DNA from 4 places in the Micromonospora sp. TSRI0369 genome. Region 4 is predicted to be linked to each of the others. Evidence: riboswitches for the same ligand, from Rfam matches in the RefSeq annotation. Region 4 holds a riboswitch; each other region holds the start of a gene.

Evidence for each region. Region 4 has a riboswitch for cyclic di-AMP ahead of AMK25_RS07875 (C39 family peptidase). Riboswitches for the same ligand answer to the same signal wherever they lie in the genome.
Region 1: another riboswitch for cyclic di-AMP. It lies ahead of AMK25_RS27480 (coiled-coil domain-containing protein); the one in region 4 lies ahead of AMK25_RS07875 (C39 family peptidase).
Region 2: another riboswitch for cyclic di-AMP. It lies ahead of AMK25_RS02460 (coiled-coil domain-containing protein); the one in region 4 lies ahead of AMK25_RS07875 (C39 family peptidase).
Region 3: another riboswitch for cyclic di-AMP. It lies ahead of AMK25_RS12715 (LysM peptidoglycan-binding domain-containing protein); the one in region 4 lies ahead of AMK25_RS07875 (C39 family peptidase).

The regions. Positions count from the first base shown of each region.
Region 1 is NZ_LIVU01000011.1:105,915-110,922, reverse strand. Features, by position in the region: gene AMK25_RS27490 (HelD family protein) at 1-994, shown strand, start outside; gene AMK25_RS27485 (cation diffusion facilitator family transporter) at 1,089-2,003, shown strand; cyclic di-AMP (ydaO/yuaA leader) riboswitch at 2,147-2,278, shown strand; gene AMK25_RS27480 (coiled-coil domain-containing protein) at 2,284-3,360, shown strand; gene AMK25_RS27475 (SRPBCC family protein) at 3,357-3,893, opposite strand; gene AMK25_RS27470 (STAS domain-containing protein) at 3,935-4,294, opposite strand; gene AMK25_RS27465 (hypothetical protein) at 4,728-5,008, shown strand, end outside.
Region 2 is NZ_LIVU01000001.1:503,698-508,705, reverse strand. Features, by position in the region: gene AMK25_RS02470 (helix-turn-helix transcriptional regulator) at 1-156, opposite strand, end outside; gene AMK25_RS02465 (carbonic anhydrase) at 316-975, shown strand; gene AMK25_RS02460 (coiled-coil domain-containing protein) at 1,036-2,061, opposite strand; cyclic di-AMP (ydaO/yuaA leader) riboswitch at 2,066-2,196, opposite strand; gene AMK25_RS02455 (YibE/F family protein) at 2,351-3,643, opposite strand; gene AMK25_RS02450 (SHOCT domain-containing protein) at 3,807-4,016, opposite strand; gene AMK25_RS02445 (metal-sensitive transcriptional regulator) at 4,141-4,440, opposite strand; gene AMK25_RS02440 (heavy-metal-associated domain-containing protein) at 4,521-4,727, shown strand; gene AMK25_RS02435 (hypothetical protein) at 4,762-5,008, shown strand, end outside.
Region 3 is NZ_LIVU01000003.1:856,100-861,107, reverse strand. Features, by position in the region: gene AMK25_RS12725 (M4 family metallopeptidase) at 1-735, shown strand, start outside; gene AMK25_RS12720 (YbaB/EbfC family nucleoid-associated protein) at 791-1,240, opposite strand; gene AMK25_RS12715 (LysM peptidoglycan-binding domain-containing protein) at 1,425-2,090, opposite strand; cyclic di-AMP (ydaO/yuaA leader) riboswitch at 2,089-2,260, opposite strand; gene AMK25_RS12710 (LLM class flavin-dependent oxidoreductase) at 2,405-3,967, shown strand; gene AMK25_RS12705 (winged helix-turn-helix transcriptional regulator) at 4,015-4,491, shown strand; gene AMK25_RS12700 (SDR family oxidoreductase) at 4,524-5,008, shown strand, end outside.
Region 4 is NZ_LIVU01000002.1:563,886-568,893, forward strand. Features, by position in the region: gene AMK25_RS07855 (polysaccharide pyruvyl transferase family protein) at 1-60, opposite strand, end outside; gene AMK25_RS07860 (acyltransferase family protein) at 217-1,425, shown strand; gene AMK25_RS07865 (hypothetical protein) at 1,506-1,829, shown strand; gene AMK25_RS07870 (hypothetical protein) at 1,970-2,734, shown strand; cyclic di-AMP (ydaO/yuaA leader) riboswitch at 3,043-3,183, shown strand; gene AMK25_RS07875 (C39 family peptidase) at 3,388-4,221, shown strand; gene AMK25_RS07880 (alpha/beta fold hydrolase) at 4,432-5,008, shown strand, end outside.

The DNA.
Region 1 (5,008 bases), on a different contig from region 4:
CATCGAGCGGCCGGAGTTCCGCGAGTTCCTCAAGGCGTGGTGGCCACGGCTGCACCCGCGGCACGTGCTGGACTGGCTGGCCCGTCCGGACCGGCTGCGCCGCTACGCCGGTGGGATCCTCTCCTCGGCCGAGATCCGGCTGCTCGGGCAGGCGTACCGCACGCTCGCGACCGACGGTCTGACGGTGGCGGACATCGCGCTGCTGGACGAGCTGGACGCGCTGCTGGGCAAGCCGGTGCAGCGGGCCCGGCCCAAGCGCGACCGGTACCAGCTCGCCGGTGGCGTGCGCGAGCTGAGCACGTACGCCGATCGGCAGCGCGCCGCCCGGGCGGCGGCCCGGGAGCGTCCGGCCGACTACCGCGACTACGCGCACGTGGTGGTGGACGAGGCGCAGGACGTCTCGCCGATGCAGTGGCGGATGGTGGGCCGGCGGGGACGGCTGGCCTCCTGGACCGTGGTCGGCGACCCGGCGCAGACGGCCTGGACCGGCGACCCGCAGGAGCTGGACCGGGCCCGGGACCAGGCGCTGGGCCGGCGCAAGCGGCACCGCTACGAGCTGACCACCAACTACCGCAACTCGGCGGAGATCTTCGCGGTGGCGGCGGCGGAGATCCGCCGGCTCTACCCGGATCTGCCGCTGCCCGACGCGGTCCGGTCCACCGGCGTGCCGCCGGTCGAGCGCGTGGTGCCCGCCGCCGAGCTGCCGGCGGCCACCGTCGAGGCGGCCGAGGCGCTGCTCGGACAGGTGGAGGGCACTGTGGGCGTGATCACGCCGGTGCCGCGCCGGGACGAGGTGGCCAGCTGGCTGGGCGCGCGCGGCGCGGGCCGGCTGCAGGTGGTGACCAGCCTCCAGGCCAAGGGCATGGAGTACGACGGCGTGGTGCTGGTGGCGCCGAGCGAGATCCGGGCCGATCCGGGGTCGGGCGTGCGCACGCTCTACGTGGCGCTGTCCCGGGCGACCCAGCGCCTCACCACGCTCGACCCGGTGGGGTGAGTGGGCGCGCCGGCACCACCCACAGTTCACTTGCATACATAGCGATGTGAACATACATTGGGCCCGGCCGGTACGCGGCAGGGAGGGTGTTGGCGTGGGCGCAGGTCATGACCACAGCGGTGCGGTGGCCAACGCGGCACACCGCCACCGGGGCCGCCTATGGGCCGCGTTCGCGCTGCTCGCCGTCCTGATGGTGGTCGAGGCGGTGGCCGCCTTCACCACCGGCTCGCTCGCCCTGCTCTCCGACGCCGGGCACATGTTCACCGACGTGCTCGGCATCGGCATGGCCCTCGCGGCGATCACCGCCACCCGGCGTGCCGGCACCGACCCGCAGCGCACGTTCGGCCTCTACCGGCTGGAGGTGCTCGCCGCACTCGCCAACGCCGTGCTGCTCGGCGCCGTCGCGGTCTACGTCCTGGTCGAGGCGGTACGCCGCTTCGGCGAGCCGCCGGAGGTGCTCGCCGGCCCGATGCTCGTGGTGGCGGTGCTCGGCCTGCTCGCCAACATCGTCGCCTTCGCGCTGCTGCGGGCCGGGTCGAAGGAGAGCATCAACCTGCGCGGCGCGTACCTGGAGGTGCTCGGCGACCTGCTCGGCTCGCTCGGCGTGATCGCCGCGGCGCTGGTCATCGCGGTCACCGACTGGTGGTGGGCGGACCCCCTGGTCGCCGTCGGGATCGGCCTGTTCATCCTGCCGCGCACCTGGCGGCTCGGCCGGGCCGCGGTGCGCATCCTGGTGCAGGCGGCGCCGGAACACCTGCAGGTGACCGCCGTGCACGACCGGCTGGCCGCGGTCCCCGGCGTGGCCGAGGTGCACGACCTGCACGTCTGGACGCTCACCTCCGGGATGGAGGTGGCCTCGGCGCACCTGACCACCGACCCCGGCGTCGACCCCGGCGGGGTGCTTGCCGCCGCGCGGGCCGCGCTGCACGAGGACTTCTCCATCGATCACGCCACGTTGCAGGTCGAACCCGGAGCGTCCGCGGGCGTGTGCGGAAAGACCGAGTGGTGATTAGGACAGACTTAAATCACTGTGGCTGCTGTACAGTAATGTCGGTTTTGCCCCGCCATGCGGCACCACGCGTCGGAGCCGCGCCCGGGCCGCGCCGGTAGGCTCGGTCGCGGCCGCAGCCACCGGCGTCACCGGCGCAGGTGGGGTGGCCGTCGCCTAATCGCCCGAAGGGGCGAGCCGGGGAACCACGTACGTGGGGTGCATCCGCGTCAGCGGTAGGGATCTTCCGTCCCGAACCCGTCAGCTAACCCGGTCGGCGGTTGACGGAAGGACGTGTTGAATGCCCCCAGTGGCACCTGTACGACGGACGGCCGCCCGGTTGGCGGCCCTGCTCGTCGCGACGCTGACTCTCGGCGTCGCGACCGTTCCGGCCTCCCCCGCCTCGGCGGCGCCCCGGACCGCCCTGCTCGCCGCCGCACCCGGCGACGACGAGGGCGGCACGCCGGAGCTGCGCGCCCAACTCGACGCGGCCAGCAAGGGCTGGCTGGAGGCGAAGGCCGCGCTGAACCAGTCGGTAAACCGCCAGAAGCAGCTGAACGACCAGCTCAAGACGGTCGGCGCCGAACTGGCCGCACGCGACGCCAAGGTCGGCGAGATCGCCGGGGTGGCATACCGCGCGGGCCGCCTCGGCACCGCCGCGGCGTTGCTCGACAGCAGCAGCCCGGCGGGCTTCATGGACCGGGCCGCCACCCTGGGACAGGTCGCCGCGCACGAGGACCGCACGGTGCGCGAGCTGATCGCCACCCGCGACGAGGCCACCCGCACCCGGGCCGCGCTCGACACCGAGATCCGCGAGCAACGCAAGCAGGTCGCGGTGATGGGCAAGCGCAAGGAGCAGGCCGAGCGCGCGCTCGAAGTGGCGAACGACAGGGCGTCCCGCAGCAGCAGTGGCGGCGGCGGCAGCGTCCAGGGCACCTCCAACAAGAACGCGAAGCCGGCGCCGCGTAACTCGGACGGCTCGTGGCCGGCGGAGTCGTGCAGCGTCAACGACCCGACCCCGGCCAACGGCTGCATCACCCCGCGGACGCTGCACGCGCTGCAGCAGGCCAAGGCGGCCGGCTTCACCCGGTACGTCTCGTGCCACCGGCCCAGCGGCTCGGGCGAGCACCCGAAGGGGCGGGCCTGCGACTTCGCCGCCCAGAAGAACGGCTTCGGCGGCGTGGCCAGCGGCGGTGACCGGACGTACGGCAACAACCTGGCCGCGTACTTCGTACGCAACGCCGACCCGCTCGCCGTGCTCTACGTGATCTGGTTCAAGCAGATCTGGCTGCCCAGCAGCGGGTGGAAGGCGTACAGCGGCGGCAACGGCGACCCGTCCAGCGATCACACCAACCACGTGCACCTGTCGGTGTACTAGCGCGCTCCCGGAGGGCCGGCCGGATCGGGCCGGCCCTCCAGCGTCGCGCCGAGACGAGCCGCCAGGCTCAGGTGAGCCGCCCGGGCCTGGCGGAACGCGTACCCGAACAGCGGCGCCGGCGCGGTCAGCGTGATCTCCACGTCGATGCGCACGGTGCCGTCGGGCTCGTCGCGCAGCCGGGTGTGGTTGCGCACCGTCGTCGCCGGCTGCTGCCGGGCCACCGTGACCACCTCGTCCTCGCTCGCGACCAGCACGTCCGCCTGGTACGTGACCGGAAAGTGCAGCGGGCCCAGTTGCAGCCGGTCGGTGATCGCGTAGCTGGCGAGCGCGCCCGGCCGGGCCGGCAGTTGCCGGACCCGGACGATCAGCGGATGCAGCTCGCCCTGGCGACTGAGGTCACCCAGCAGTGCCACCGCGTCGGCCCGGCTGCACCGGGCCTGCACGGTGTAGCTGAAGCTGTCGCTGCTCTGCAAGCGGGCCCCCTCGCCGTCGTACGTCGCGACGATCGTCCCGTACGGACGCCGGGCTGGCAACGGGTAGAAGGTCCCTGGCCGGAGGGGGTGCGAGCGGGCGCTCAGGCGCCGGGCAGCACCTCGGGGGTGTCGTCGGCGAACCACGGTTCGGGAGCGCCGAAGAGGCCGAGCAGGCCGGTCACCCAGAGCTGCCGGTGCACGAACCGGCTCGGCTCGGTGACCACGAGCTTGACGCCGCTGACCTCGCAGGTCTGGAAGCCGGCCACCATGGCGCTGATGCCGACCGAGTCGATGAACGTGACGAGCCGCATGTTCAGCTCGATGCGCGCGGGACGGCCCTTCGCGAGCACCTCGGCGATCGCTTCCCGCACCTCGTACGCGGTGTCGACGTCGATCTCCCCACGGGGCGCGATCTGGACGACACCACCCGGCCGCACCGACTTCACGATCGACAGGCTCACGCGAGCACCTCCACTCGCCCTTGACGGGCGCCTCATCAGTACGCGGGCCGCGACCGAGAGTATTCCTCCAACGGCCCGGTCGCCACCCCCCGGGATGAGCAATTCGCGAACTGGGCACACCTGGGCGCACCCAATCCGGACCTCCGGGTTCCAGTTTCCCCTTCTACGCGGGCCACGGCCAGCCGTACGGCCGGTCGGACCCGTCGATCCGCCGACCAGGGTAGCGGGCGCGCGCACCTCGCGCCGACACCCCGCTCTCGGCGCGTTCGGGTGGTTCGTCCCGGTTTGAAAGCCTGGTAGCCGCCCGCGCCCCACTGTGGGTTTGCCGCCGCCGCGCGCTGGGCACTGCCCGGGGGAGTCAACCCGTGACGCGCCGGATGGACACCGGAGTCCGAAGTGGCCGCCGGCCTTCGGCACCCGAGGAGGTAGAACGATGTTCGGATCCAACCTGCTGGACCGCCGGGGCAAGGCCGAGCGGGTCGCCGACCAGGCGTGGCAGCACCTGCTCTCCGCGGCCGGCTCCGCCGGTGACAGCGTGCGCGACGCCACCCGCGCCGCCCGCCGCAACTCCTCCGGCTTCGCCGACGACGCCACCGACCTGGTCGGCTCCGCCGCCGAGGAGGCGCGCCGGCGGGCCACGCTCGCCTTCGACGCGCTGGCCGGGCGCCGGCCCGCGCTGCCCTGGACGCTGCTGATCGCGGCGGCGCTCGCGGG
Region 2 (5,008 bases), on a different contig from region 4:
GGCCGCCCGTTCGGTCACGCCCACCTCGTCGGCCACGTCCCGCAGCCGCGCGGTGGGGTTGCGCGCGATCGCCAGCAGCACATGCCCGTGATTGGTGAGGAAGGTCCAGTTACGGCGGCTCCCGTCCTCACCTGGTGTCGTCGCCATGGTGGTCATGCTATGGCCACCGACGCGGTCGACCCGAATCGGACGCGGCCCGGCACGGGAAAGTATGAAATGCGTATCACGAATCTTGACGTGCCCCAGACGTCGTGTGACCGTGAAGTCGTGAGGCCGTACGGCCTGGTCGTTCCCCAGGTAGACGAGGTGAGGCAGATGACGCCGAGAAGCCCGGAGCAGGCGCTCGCGGAACTGCGCACCGGTAACCACCGGTTCGTCACCGGTGTGCCGCAGCATCCGAATCAGGACGCCGGGCACCGGGCGGCAGTGGCCGACGGCCAGCACCCCTTCGCGGTGATCGTCGGCTGCTCCGACTCGCGGCTCGCGGCGGAGATCATCTTCGACCGGGGTCTCGGCGACCTCTTCGTGGTGCGTACCGCCGGGCACACCGCCGGGCCCGAGGTGCTCGGCAGCGTCGAGTACGCGGTCACCGTGCTTGGTACGCCGCTCGTGGTGGTGCTCGGGCACGACTCCTGCGGCGCGGTCCAGGCCGCCCGGGAGGGGGTCCGCACCGGCGCCGCGCCGGCCGGACACCTGGGCGCGGTGGTGGACGCGGTCTCGCCCAGCCTGCTGCGGGCCGCCCGGCAGGGGATCGACGACCTCGACGGCATCGTCGACGTCCACATCGCGCAGACCGTGGAGACGCTGCTGGCCCGGTCCGCCGTGCTGGCCGAGCGGGTCGCTGCGGGCCGATGCACGGTGGTGGGAATGTCGTACCGGCTCTCCGGCGGCGAGGTGCGGACAGTGGCGCAGGTCCCGGCGCCACTGCCCGCTCCCTCGGCGCCGGCGGACGCGGACGCGGCGCTGGCCGGCTGACCGCGGCGCCGGACGACAGAAGGGGCCGCCCACGGGCGGCCCCTTCTGTCTGCGTCCAGGTCAGAGCATCGACATGTGGACGTGGTCGGTGTGGTTCGACGGCCCGCTGTACGAACTCCAGCCGGTGGCCGGGAACCAGATCTGCCGGTTCCAGATGACGTAGTAGATGCCCAGCCGGTCGGCGTTGCGGATGAGGAAGGCGGCCACGTCGTTGCCGTACTTGCGGGTGTCGTCGTTGTGCCAGGGCGCGAAGCCGCTGTTCTGCAGCGACCAGTCGCACGCCTTGCCCTTGGGGTGCTCCCACGGCCCGCCCGGCCGGTAACAGCCCACGAAGCGCGTATAGCCGGCGCGCCGGACCTCCTTGTAGGCGTGCAGCGTCCGCGGCGTGACGCAGCCCGAGGTGGTCGGGTCGTTCTCGCTGCACGACTCGGCCTTCCAGCCGCCGTCGGCGGTGCGGCCGGGACCGATCTTGGCGACCGGTGAGGTGGCGTCGACCAGGCCGCCGGTGAAGCCGAGGCCGCCGACGAGCTTGAGGGCGCGCTCGGCCTGCACCTTCTCGCGCTCCATCGCGTTCTTCTGCTTCTCCTGCTCGCGCACCTCGGCGTCGAGCGCGATCTTGGCCTGCTCGGCGCGGGTCTTGACCGCGTTGATGGCGGCCAGGCGCTGCGCGTTGAGGAGGTTCAGCTCGTCCAGGGCGTTGACGCGGCGGACGAACGAGTCGGGCGAGTTGCTCTCCAGCAGCATCGCCATCGCGCCCATCCGGCCGGTCCGGTAGGACTGGGCGGCGAGCTGGTTGACCTGCGGGCTGAGCGCCTCGAGTTCGGCCTGTGCCGTCTGCACCTCGGCGGCCAGCCGCCGCTGGCGGTCCTGCGACTTGGCCAGCTTCGCCTTCGCCTGGAGGAAGTTCCGGTTGGCGCTGTCGATGGCCTCGGTGATGAGCGGTGGTTCGCCGTCCTCCTCGTGCCCGGACGGCTTCGGGGCCGCGGCGGCGGGGGCCGCCGTCGCCGCGTTCGGCCCGGCCAGCACTGCCAGCGAGGCCAGCACGGCCACCAGGGGTGTCAGCCAGCGGCGCAGGGGTGGCGTCACAGTGTTCCCTTCCGTCGGCCGCCGACCGGGTTAGCTGACGGGTTCGGGACGGAAGTGGCCCCTACCGCTCGCGCGGATTCACCCCATGTACCTGGTTCCCCGGCTCGCCCGTAGGCGATTGGGCGGCGGCACCGCTGGCGCCGGTGCGCGCCTTCGGCGGTGACCGGCAGCGAGGTTACCCGACAGCACTCCTGCGGATCTACGTCCGGAAGCCGACCAATAGCGAGATTTCGCCGTGGCCCGCCGTGACCAGCGTCGCGTTTGAAATCGATGGTCACCGTGCGGAGTCTCACCATGTCGCCTCCGTACTCCTTCCGCCGCCGAGCGCCTCCAGCGCGTCGTCGCGTCCGGCCGGCGGACGGGGCGCGGGGGCCGCCGGCTCCGCGGGCTCCGCGCCGGGCGCGCGCCGTCCGGCGGTGGTCACGATCGCGGCCAGTGCGGTCGTCAGCGGTACGGCCGCGATCAGGCCGAGCGTGGCCACCGCGCTGCGGACGATCTCCTGGGCGAGGAACTCGCTCGTGAGGATCTGGCTCACCGGGCGGGAGTCGGCGACCAGCAGGAGCAGGAGCGGCAGCGAGGCGCCCGCGTACGCCAGCACGATGGTGTTGACGGTGGACGCGATGTGGGCCCGGCCGACGCGGGTCGCCGCCCGGTAGAGCTGCCGCCGGGACAGTCCCGGGTTGGCGTGCGCGAGTTCGGTGACGGTGGCCGCCTGGGTGACCGTGACGTCGTCCAGCACGCCCAGCGAGCCGATGATGATGCCCGCCAGCAGCAGCCCGTGCAGGTCCACGTCGGCCCGGAACATGGACAGGGTGGTGGCGTCCTCGCTGCCGAAGCCGGTCAGGTGGGTGGCGGACGTGGCGAGCAGGCCGAGCACGCCGGTGATCACCAGGCTGCCCAGCGTGCCGAGCACCGCCACCGACGTCTGCGCGGTGACCCCGTGCGTCAGGTAGAGCACCACGAACATGATCAACGCGGCGCCCACGATCGCCACCAGCAGCGGCGGCTGGCCGCCGCCGATGCCGGGCAGCACGAAGCCGAGCAGGATCGCGAAGCTGGCCACCAGGCCGCCGAGCGCGGCGAGCCCGCGCCAGCGCCCGAACGCCACGATCGCGGCGGCGAAGAGCACCAGCAGCCAGATCAGCGGGGTGCCGCGCTGGTGCTCGGCGATGTTGTAGGACTTCACCGACGGGTCGGCCGGGTCGATCAGCTCGACCAGCACGATCTTGTCGCCGACCTCGACCCGTGGCGCCCCCGGCCCGGCCGGCAGCGGCGTCTCGACCTGCCGGCCCGCGTCCGGGCCCTGCTCGGCGGTGACGGTCGCGGTGCCGCAGGGGCCGCCCGCGCCCTCCGCGCCCTCCGGGGCCTCCGGGGTCGGCGGGCAGGGTTCGGTGACCACCCGGGTCACGGTGCCGTGGTAGCGGGGGACGTCCGCGCCGCCGACCGGCTCCCGGTCCTGCCGGGGCCAGAGCACCAGCGCCGCGATCACGGTGAGCGCGAACAGCGGCACCACGACGGCGACGAGCAGCCGCCGTACGCCCGGTGGCGTGGGCGGTGCGGGGCGGGTGTGGTCGGCACCCAAGGCGTCTCTCCCAACGGTCGCGGCGACGCCTGGTCCGCCGGACCGGTCTGGTCACCGGGCCGGCGCGGACGTGTCGACCACGTCCGGGTCGTCGCCCCGACATGGTAGGCAGCCCGGCTGAGCGCTCCCGGGCACCGTGGCCGGGGACGCGCGGCCCGCGCGGTCAGGCCAGGCCGGCCCGGCGTCGCCGGTACTCGTCCTCGTCGATCTCGCCGCGGGCGTACCGCTCGTCGAGGATGCGCCGGGCCGTCGTCGGGCCCAGGTACTGCGGGCCGGTCCACCGCACGGCCGCCCAGACGAGCCCCGCCAGCACCGCGAGGACCAGCAGGGACCAGATCCACATCCAGCCCATCATCGGGCTCTGCCACATCATCGGGCCGCCCTCCGTCCGTCACCGCGGGTCCGCCGGGCCGGCCTGCCCGCCACTTCGACGGTACGTCCGCGCGGGCGCGTCGGGTCGGGTCGATGTGCCCTGCTCCGAGGGCCGGAGGTCCCCCTCAGCCGCGCTTCATCAGGCGGCCGACGGCGGCCATCATCTCGGTCGCCATCTCGTCGGCCCGGCCCTCGGCGGCGCCCTCGTGCATGCAGTGCCGCGCGTGCCCGTCGAGCAGGCCGAGGCCGACCTTGTCCAGCGCCGCCTGGATGGCCGAGATCTGGGTCAGCACGTCGATGCAGTAACGGTCGTCCTCGACCATCTTCTCGATGCCCCGGACCTGACCCTCGATGCGGCGGAGCCGGGCGAGGAGTTGGTCCTTGCTGGCGGTGTAGCCCCGGGTCGGGCTGGACGGCGCGGTCATGAAAACGAGGATAGCGTACCCCTCGGGGGTATGCTAACGTGTCGACAGTACCCCCAGGGGGTATAGGATCGGAGGGCGAGATGGAGAGCACCTACCAGGTGAGCGGCATGACCTGCGGCCACTGCGTCAAGTCGGTGAGCACCGAGCTGAGCGCGCTTCCGGGCGTCACCGACGTCCAGGTCGACCTGGCCACCGGCCGGGTCACCGTCACCAGTCAGAACCCGCTGGACGCGGACGCCGTCCGGGCGGCGGTCGACGAGGCCGGCTACGACCTCGTCGGTGCGTGACGGGTCCACGGACCCGCGGGAACGAGGAGAAACCATGAATACGGCGACGAAGCTCGGCGGCTTCGCGCTCGGCCTCGTGGCGGTCTTCGGCGCGGCGTACGGGATCGGCAACCTGGCCGACCCCGTCGCCCCGGCCGCCGAGACCCGCCACGACGACAGCGGCAGCGACCACGGGACCGGCGACACCGGTCACGGTGACGAGAGCCAGGCGGGCGGCGCCGCCGCGCACCTGCCCGGCGGGCTGCTCGTCTCCGAACGCGGCTACACGCTCCAGCCCGCCA
Region 3 (5,008 bases), on a different contig from region 4:
TCGACCTGCAACAGCAGCAGCGTGACCGGCCTGGGCATCCAGAAGGCCATCAAGATCATGTACAACGCCATGCTGCTGAAGACCTCGTCCTCGTCCTACCTGAAGTACCGCGTCTGGACATTGCAGGCGGCGAAGAACCTCTACCCGAGCAGCTGCACCGAGTTCAACGCGGTCAAGGCGGCCTGGGCGGCGGTCAGCGTACCGGCCCAGTCGGGTGAGCCGACCTGCGCCGGCGGCACCCCGACGCCCACGCCGACCGCCACCACCACCCCGCCGTCGGGCGGCTGCTCCGGCAACAAGCTCGCCAACCCCGGCTTCGAGTCGGGCAACGTGAGCTGGACCGCCTCGTCCGGCGTCATCACCACGGACAGCGGCCAGGCGGCGCACGGCGGCTCGTACAAGGCGTGGCTGGACGGGTACGGCTCGTCGCACACCGACACGCTCAGTCAGTCGGTGACGATCCCGGCCGGATGCCGGGCGACGTTGAGCTTCTGGCTGCACATCGACAGCGCGGAGACGACCACGAGCACCGCGTACGACAAGCTCACCGTCAAGGCCGGCAGCACCACGCTGGCCACCTACTCCAACCTGAACAAGGCCACCGGGTACGTGCAGCGGTCCTTCGACATCTCGTCGCTCGCAGGCACCACGGCGACCATCTCGTTCAGCGGCGTGGAGGACAGCTCTCTGCAGACGTCCTTCGTCGTCGACGACACCGCGGTCACCCTGAGCTGACCGTGGCGTAGCGCGGCCGGTCGTCGTCCTCCCGGCGGCCGGCCGCCTCGTCGTCTCAGGCCGGGCGCCCGGCCCGGGACGAGGTGCCGCGGTCACGATGGATCCGGGCGGCCGCCTCGTGCATCGCGCGGCCGAACAGCTCGGCCTGGTCACCCATGCTGCCGAGCCGGGCGGCGAGCGCGTCGGCGTCGGCTCGCGCCGACGCGCTGACCTGTGCGTCCAGCTCGGACAGTGCGTCGTTGGCGGCGGCGACGAGGTGTCCGCTGAGGACGTCGAGGGGCTCGCCGGCCAGCTCCGGGTCGATCGTCACGGAATCCAGCCGGCCACCCTGGACGGCGACCGCGCGGACCCGCCCACCGGCCGCAGTGCCCTCGGCGCGCAGCAGGTCGGCCGGTTCGCCGTCGGCGTGCGCCGAGGCCCGGGAGCGCATCGCGGTGAGCGCCTGCTGCGTGCGGGTCAGCAGCTCGTCGAGGCTCGCGGCCGCCGAGAACGGGTCGTTGGTCATATCCGCGCTTTCTTCACGTCTTAGCCGATCATCGTGACCCTAACAACCGGCTCCGACGAATCGCGATCACCGGCCGTCGCGGGCCGTGTCCCGGCGCCGGGAGCAGGCCGGACATCGGCGACACGGCGTGTCGCGGACGGCCGGACGCCCGGCCGGGGCGAACCGGCCGGGCGTCCGGATCAGGTCAGCGCAGACGCAGCCGCTGACCAGGGAAGATCAGGCCGGGGTCGTCGCCGACCACTGCCCGGTTGCGCTCGTGCAGGGCACGCCAGCCGCCGTCGACGCGCTGCGCCACGGCGATCTCCGACAGCGTGTCCCCGCGCCGGACCACGTACGTCCCGACGCCGGACGACAGCTGCGGCGCCGCCTTCGTCGCGGCCCGTTCCGGCGCGGCCCTGCGCGTGACGGCCCGCTCCGGGGCGGCCTTCTTCGAGGTGGTCTTCTTCGGGTTCGCCTTCTTCGGGGTGGCCCGCTCGGACCGGGTCGCGGCGGCGCTCGCCGAGCCGCCCTTCCTGCCGCAGACCGGCCACGCGCCGATGCCCTGCCCGCGCAGCACCTTCTCGGCGACGGCGATCTGCTCGGACCGGCTGGCCAGGTCGGCCCGGGCGGCGTACTTCTGCCCGCCGTAGCCGTTCCAGGTGGCGCGGGAGAACTGGAGCCCGCCGTAGTACCCGTTGCCGGTGTTGATCTTCCAGTTGCCGCCTGATTCGCAGCGCGCGACCGCGTCCCAGTTGACGCCGGCGCCGGCCGGCGCGGCCGGGCCGAACAGGGTCGCGGCGCCGACGGCGGCGCCGGCCAGGACTGCTCCGAGAGCGATACGGCGGCCCCGGGCTGAGTATTCAGTTGCCATGTGGATTCCTCCACGCCGACGAGGTGAGCTGTCGGGTTCGGGCCGAGGAGCCCGGCCGCCGGTGGCGGCTTCACCCCGAGGTGACGAGGCACCGTGGTACGTGTGGTTCCCCCGCTCCCGCGCGACGTCCGGTAACCGCGGCCGGCGGCGGGACTAGGCGTTTCCGGCCTACGGTGTCCACGAATGCGAACGGAACCGACGCTATGGACGGTTTGCGACGATCATCCACTTCTTGTGACCCTGTTCACCCGGCCGGGCTACCACCTGTGGAGCTACGGTGGCAGGGCTGAGCAAGATCACGGGAGGCGGGACGGATGACCGATCACGGACACGAGCTGACCTTCGGCGGCTTCATCACTCCCGCCGCCGGGCAGCCCGACCAGGTGGTGGCGCTGGCCACGCTCTGCGAGCAGGTCGGGCTGGACCTTGTCACGTTCCAGGACCACCCGTACCAGCCGGGCTTCCTGGACACCTGGACGCTGATGTCCTACGTGGCCGCCGTCACCGAGCGCATCCGCCTGGCCGGCAACGTGCTCAACCTGCCGCTGCGCCAGCCGGTGGTGCTGGCCCGCAGCGTGGCCAGCCTGGACCTGCTCACCGGCGGGCGGGTCGAGCTGGGACTCGGCGCGGGCGCGTTCTGGGACGCGATCGAGGCGACGGGCGGGCGGCGCCTGTCCCCCGGCGCGGCGGTCGAGGCCCTGGACGAGGCGATCCGGGTGATCCGCGAGGTCTGGGACACCGACCGCCGGGGCATGATCCGGGTCGACGGCGAGCACTACCGGGTGGTCGGCGCCAAGCGCGGCCCGGCGCCCGCGCATCAGGTGGGCATCTGGGTCGGCGCGTACAAGCCGCGCATGCTGCGCCTGGTCGGCCGCGCCGCCGACGGCTGGCTGCCCTCCCTGTCCTACCTGCCGAAGGGCCCCGACGAGCTGCCCGCCCTGAACGCGCTCGTGGACGAGGGCGCTCAGGCCGCCGGGCGCGACCCGGCCGAGATCCGCCGCATGCTCAACGTGAACGGCACGTTCGCCCGCTCGTCGGCCGGCTTCCTGGCCGGTCCGCCGGAGCAGTGGGTGGAGGAGTTGGCCGGGCTCACGCTGGAGCACGGCGTCACCACGTTCATCCTCGGCAGCGACGAGCCGCGCGCGATCCAGATCTTCGCCCAGGAGGTCGCGCCCGCGGTGCGGGAGCTGGTCGCCGGCGAGCGCACCGCGCCGGGCAGCGGCGCCCGCGCGGTCGCCGACGAGACGGCCGCCACCGGCGGCCCGGCCACGCTGGCGGTCACCCCCACCCCGGACCCGGGGGTACGCCTGAGCGCGCGCCGCCCCTGGGACGAGTCGACCCGGCCGACCGCCCCGCCACCACCGGCCGGACAGGTCTACCCGGCCCGGGGACAGGCCGCCGGGCAGCACCTGGTGGACGTGCACGACCATCTGCGCCAGGAGCTGGCCCAGGTGCGCGACCTGCTGGAACAGGTCAAGCGAGGCACTGTCTCGCCGGGCCGGGCGCGGGCCGCGCTGAACGAGATGACCATGCGGCAGAACAACTGGACGCTCGGGGCGTACTGCGCGGCGTACTGCACCATGGTCACCCAGCACCACGGGCTGGAGGACGCCTCGATCTTCCCGCACCTGCGCCGCTCCGAGGCCGGGCTGGCGGCCGTGCTGGACCGCCTCGAGGAGGAGCACGTGGTGATCCACGGCGTGGTGGAGAGCGTCGACCGGGCGCTCGTGGAGCTGGTCCGGCGGCCCGGCGACTTCACGCAGCTCCAGGAGGCGGTGGACCTGCTCACCGACACGCTGCTGTCGCACCTGTCGTACGAGGAGCACCAGATCGTCGAGCCGCTGGCCCGGCACGGCTTCTTCCCCGGCCAGCTGTGAGGTAGCTGGCTTTTGCTTCCCTAAGCCAGGGGGGTACCGTCGACGCCATGACGGACCTCCTTGCCCAGCGTGACTCCTGGTCCACCGCCAACTGCTCGATCGCCCGGGCGCTGGAGGTGGTCGGCAACCGCACCACGCTGCTCCTGCTGCGCGAGGCGTCGTTCGGCACCCGCCGCTTCGACGACTTCGCCCGGCGGGTCGGCGTCAGCGAGCCCGTCGCCGCCGCACGTCTCAAGCAGCTCGTCGCCGACGGGCTGCTCGACCGGCGCCCCTACCGCGAGCCCGGGCAGCGCACCCGCGACGAGTACGTGCTCACCTCCAAGGGCAGCGACCTGATCCCGGTGCTCGTCGCGCTGCGGCAGTGGGGCGACACGTACGCCGCCGACGAGGCGGGCCCGGCGGTCCGGGTGACCCACGACGAGTGCGGCGCGGCCGTGCACGCCCGGCTGCGCTGCGACGCCGGGCACGACGTACCGCCCGGCGAACTGGCCGTCCTGCCCGGTCCGGGCCTGCTGTCCGCCTGACCTCTCTTCCTCACCACCTCTCGGAGCGAGACATGAAGATCGCTGGAAGCACCGCCCTGGTCACCGGCGCCAACCGTGGCTTCGGCCGGCACCTGGCCGCCGAACTCGTCGCGCGCGGCGCCACCGTCTGGGCCGGCGCGCGCAACCCGGACACCGTGAACCTGCCCGGCGTCACCCCGGTACGCCTCGACATCACCGACCCCGCGTCGGTGGCCACCGCCGCCGAGCGGGCCGGGGACGTGACGCTGCTCGTCAACAACGCCGGCGTGAGCACCGGCGCCGACCTGCTCGACGGGGACCTCGCGCAGATCCGGCTGGAGCTGGAGACGCACTACCTCGGCACGCTGTCGGTGGTACGCGCGTTCGCGCCCCGGATCGCGGCGAACGGCGGCGGGACAATCCTGAACGTCCTGTCCGCGCTGTCCTGGTTCACGTTCCCCGGCGTCGGCGCGTACGGCGCGGCCAAGGCCGCCGAATGGTCGATGACGAACGCCCTGCGCCTGGAGCTGGCCGACCG
Region 4 (5,008 bases):
CTCCGGCGTGAGGACGTCGAACGGGCCCTTGCGGGCGCGGAGCAGGATCCGCTGGTGCATCCGGTTCGCTCACCTTCCGTACGGCACGGCGTGCCGGCGGGCGCCGGTCGGGCGCTCGCGCGTGCAGGAACGGAAATCCTATCCGCCGTCCCTGAGTGACCCGGCGGCCGTCGGCTCGCCGGGAACGTCCCGGTACTCCGGGGTAGGGTGCCCGGAATGACCAGCGCGCCGACCGTCACCCGTGCCCCGCGTCTGCCGTCGCTGACCGGTTTGCGGTGGGTCGCCGCGCTGCTGGTCTTCGGTTTCCACGCCGGGACCATGGGGATCGTCGCCGAGCCGCACCTCAAGGCGGTGGTGGACAAGGCGTTCAGCCTCGGCCTGTCCGGCGTCGAGTTCTTCTTCATCCTCAGCGGGTTCGTGCTGGTCTGGTCGTACCGGGACGGGGAGCGGGCGTGGACGTTCCTGCGCCGCCGGCTCGCCAAGATCTACCCCAACCACGTGGTGACGTTCGTGGCGGCGCTCGCGGTGGCGGCGTGGTTCGCCGACCCGGTCCTGCCATGGGCGGCGATCGGCAACTTCTTCCTGGTCCAGGCGTGGATCCCGCTGAACGGCTACTTCTACAGCGTCAACAACGTGAGCTGGTCGCTCTCCTGCGAGCTGGCCTTCTACCTGTGCCTGCCGCTGGTGGTGCCGCGGCTGCGCCGGGCCCGTACCGGGGTGCTCCGGGCCGTGCTGGTCGCGGCGCCGCTGCTCATCCTGGCGCTGTGGCCGGGCCAGGAGCTGGTGCCGGAGGAGCAGCGGTGGTGGTTCACCCAGATCTTCCCGGTGACCCGGTCGCTGGAGTTCTGGATGGGAGTGGCCGCCGCCGAGCTGATGCGCCGCAACCGCTGGCGCGGACCGAACCTCGCGGTCGCCACCGGCCTGTTCGTCACCACCTGGGTGGTCGCCGCGCTGTGGATCCCGGCCGAGTTCTGGGCGGCGTTGCTCGCCGTGGCGTACCTGCTGGTCATCGCCGCGGCGGCGGACGCCGACGTGCGCGGCCGGCCCACCCCCTGGCGGTCCCGGCCGATGATCTGGCTCGGTGAGGTCTCGTTCGCCTTCTACCTGGTGCACGTGCTGGTCATGGTCACCGTGCTGAGGCTGACCGGGGACTGGGGCACCGGCCTGCCAGGCTGGCGGGGGCCGCTCGCGGTGCTCGGCTTCCTGCTGCTCACGCTCGCGCTCGCCGCCGCGCTGCACCGCTGGGTGGAGCTGCCGATGATGCGGCTGCTCGGTCCGTCCCGCCGGGCCCGCGCGGCGTCGCGCGCACCGGCCGTGCCGGCTCCGCGCGGGCCCGCCGAGGGCGCGGCCGCCGACGGCGGCGCGACGCCCGTCGCCGGTCCGGCCGAGGGCATCGAGTACGCCGGGCGGCGTCGCCCGGACTGACACGCGCACACGTCGGCCGGTCGATCCGCGACACGCCGTGCGGCGGTGCATTGGTGGGGGTTCGGCGGTAATTTGTACCCGTGCTTCCGATCGCGCTCACCTGCCCCGTGTGGTGGGTGGCGCGCTGGACCGCCCGGATGCTCGCCAGTCTCGCCGTGGTCGTCGCCTGTTCGTTCGGCGCGGCCACGCTGCCGGGCGCCGCCCCGGCCGCCGCAGCCGGCCCGGCGTACGTGAGCACGCCGGCCGCCCCACGACCGGAACACGACCGCACCGCCGAGCGGCAGGCCCGTCCCGCTCCCGCGCCCGCCGCACGGGCGACCGACACGCTCCCGGCCGGCCCACAGCCGGTCCCGGCCGGCCGGATCACCGCGCCGGTCGGCCTGCGGGCCCCGCCCGCCCGCTGATCCGCCCGCGGGCGCTCGCCCGTCACCGCACCCACCGAACGTCATCCCGCACCCGCCCCTCGACGGCCCGGCGCACGCGCGCCCCGCCCCGACCGGCCGTGCGGAGTCTCCCGCCAGGTTCTTCCCGTGAGGTGCCGACCATGTCGCAGACCGCTCTCTACCACTTCCTCACCGCGGTCCCCGAGGCCGCCGCCATCTGGTCCTTCCTGATGCTGCTCGCGTTCGGCCTGCTCGCCGTGCTGGTGGCCCGGCCCGAGCGGGACGGTGCCGCCGAGGCCGCCGCCGATCCGGTGGACGCGGACGCCGCGCGCCGTGACGACCTCGTCCGGTACGCCGAGGAGGTGGCGGTGGCCGCCACCGGGGCCGCCCAGACGGCCCGTCGCTGCCGGGAACGGTGGCTGGCCGCGCAGGACGAGGCGGAGCGGGCCTGGACCGCGTACGACGAGGCGGACACCGCCGCCCGCCGCCTGGCCGGGGCCGCCGCGCTGGCCGCCCCGCGCACCCCGCGCACCCCTGCGGAGTACGCGGCCCGGGAGCGCTGGCTGCACCACGCCGCCATGACGGCGCACTGGCGTGGCGACCTGTCCGCCCGGCAGCTCGCCGACGTGCTGGCGCGCCGCAACGGGTGGGACCCGCGCCGGCACCCGGCTGAGCAGGAGATCGTGCTGGCCCGCACCGTCCGGGACCGGCGCCGGGCCGGGTGGGAGAGCGCCGCCGAGCGGGAGCGGTTGGCCTGGCGGGACGCCGAACTGGCCGCCGAGGCCGCCCGGACGCTCGCCGCCGAGGCGTACGCGGCCACCCTGGCGCTGCGGCCCGCCGCGGTGCCCCGCGGCGCGGCGACGATGCCCCTGCCCGTCGGCGCGTCCGTCCGCACCGCCCGGTGGCGTCCGGCCCGGGTCGGCTGAGCCGCCGGTGGCGACCGAATTGTTACCCGGAATGTGGTGACCCCGCTCACCCGGGACGCGGAAACGGGCGTCCGGCGCAGAACAGGGCAGCCGACCGCGCAATTGCCGGTCACCGGCTCGCCGTCTGTCCCCTTTCCGCCGCCAGGTCACGCCACCACCGCTTGTCCCATTGAGTGAAGTCAGTAACCGGCTGTTCCGAAATCCGTTACCGAGGATCACGTTTACGCAGGTGGGAGCGCTTGGCAGGGGCAATACCCACCGGTAGTGTCGGCGCGTCCGGTGCGGTAACCGATCGCAGAAGGCGACGCCGCGCCGACCCGCCTAATCGTGTCAACACGAACCGGGGAACCATGAGCACCATCGGGGTGAATCCGCGGCCACTGCCGCGGTAGGGCGTACTTCCCGCCCGAATCCGTCAGCTAACCCGGTCGGCGGCCACGGAAGGAGTGCCATCCTCGTGCCCACCCCTCGATCGTCCCCCCGCCTCCACGGCTCCGCGGTGCCCGCGCTCGCCTGACGCGACCGGCAAACCGCCCCTGGGCGCCCGGCATCACGGGCGTACCGCCCCCCGGCCCATCCGGCCCTGCCAGCACGTGTGGATCCCTCCGCGTGCCGGGCCGGCGTGTGCCGATCACGCCCCCGTGGAGGATTTCGTGAAGCACCACCTGAAGCGTCAGCTGCGGCGCATCGCCACCGAGCGCCCGTACCAGATCATCGCCGGATCGGCCGCGGCGCTCGTACTGGCCGCCGGCGCCGGCACCGCCCTCGCCGCCGGTGAGGACGCCCCGGTCCACCAGGAGAACACCGCCTCGGTCGCCGAACTCGGCGCACGGCTCGGCGAGCCCGCCAGCCGCGGCGAGGCGCGCATCGTCGTCCCGCCGGCGTCGCCCAGCGCCACGCCCAGCGCGTCGCCCAGCGCCTCCCCGTCGGCGAAGAAGGCCGCGGCGGACCCGGACGTCACCAAGGCCGCGCCGAAGCCGCCGTCCAGCAGGACGCTGGACTACGACTACCAGGCGCAGATCAACTACTACTACTGCGGCCCGGCCGCCGTGCGCAACGCGCTCAGCGCCACCGGCGTCGAGCGCAGCCAGGACGCGCTGGCCGGCCCGCTCGGCACCACCGAGATGGGCACCAACTCGGCCGAGGACACCACGCGCGTGCTCAACCAGCAGGTCAAGGGCAACCCGTACCGGACCCGGATGATTCCCGGCTCGGCCAGCCCGGCCCAGATGGACCGGCTCCAGGCCGACGTGGTCGAGGCGATCAGCAACGGCCGCGGGGTCGTCGCGAACGTCGCCGGCACCGCCACCGACACCAACGGCGGCTGGCACTCGTTCCCGGGCGGCCACTACGTCGCGGTGATCGGTTACAAGGACGACGGCCGGACCGTCCGGATCGCCGACTCGGCCGACCCGTCGCTGCCGTCGTACTGGCTCACCACCATCGACCTGGCGCACTGGATCGCCAGCCGCGGCTACTCCGCCTGACCGTCCCCACCCGCCCTCGCCCGCCGCCCTCTCGGCGCGTCGATCTTGGACTTGTGGCGCCTGGTATGCCCGGCTCGCCCGCTATGGAAGGCACCACAACTCCAAGATCGGCGGCGAGGGCGAGGGCGAGGGCGGGCGGCGTGGGGCGTGGGGGCGGGTCGGGCGGGTTTGGTCTCGCGTGTCCGGGGCGGGCGGTGGCAGACTGCGCCAATGGGTGAAGCGACGGGGAACCGGCACCTGATTCTCCTGCACGGCATGGGTGCCACCGGCGAGGTGTGGCTGCCCTGGGCGCCGCTGCTGGAGCGCCGCTGGCCCGGGCGCTGGCTCGCCCCCGACCTGGCGGGCCACGGCTGGTCGCCGCCGCTCGACGGCTACTCGTTCGAAGCCCTGGCCCAGCGCGTCGCGGACGGGCTCGGCCCGGTCCGGCTGGGCCCGCACGACCGGCTGGTGCTGCTCGGGCACTCGCTCGGCGGGGTGGTGGCGCTGGCGCTCGCGGCCCGGCAGCGGGCTCTTCCGATCGACGCGGTGGTGGGGCTCGGCATCAAGGCGGTCTGGTCCCCGGCCGAGCTGGCGAAGGCCGGCGAGCTGGCCGCCCGGCCGGTCACCTGGTTCGCCACCCGGGACGAGGCGGCCCGCCGCTACCTGCGCGTCTCCGGGCTCGCCGGGCTGTTCGCCCCGGACCACCCGGTGGTGGAGGCGGGGCTGCGGCGGGTGGACGGCCGCTGGCGGCTGGCGATGGACCCGGCCGCGTTCGCGGTCGGTGAGCCTCGGCTGCCCGCGCTGCTGG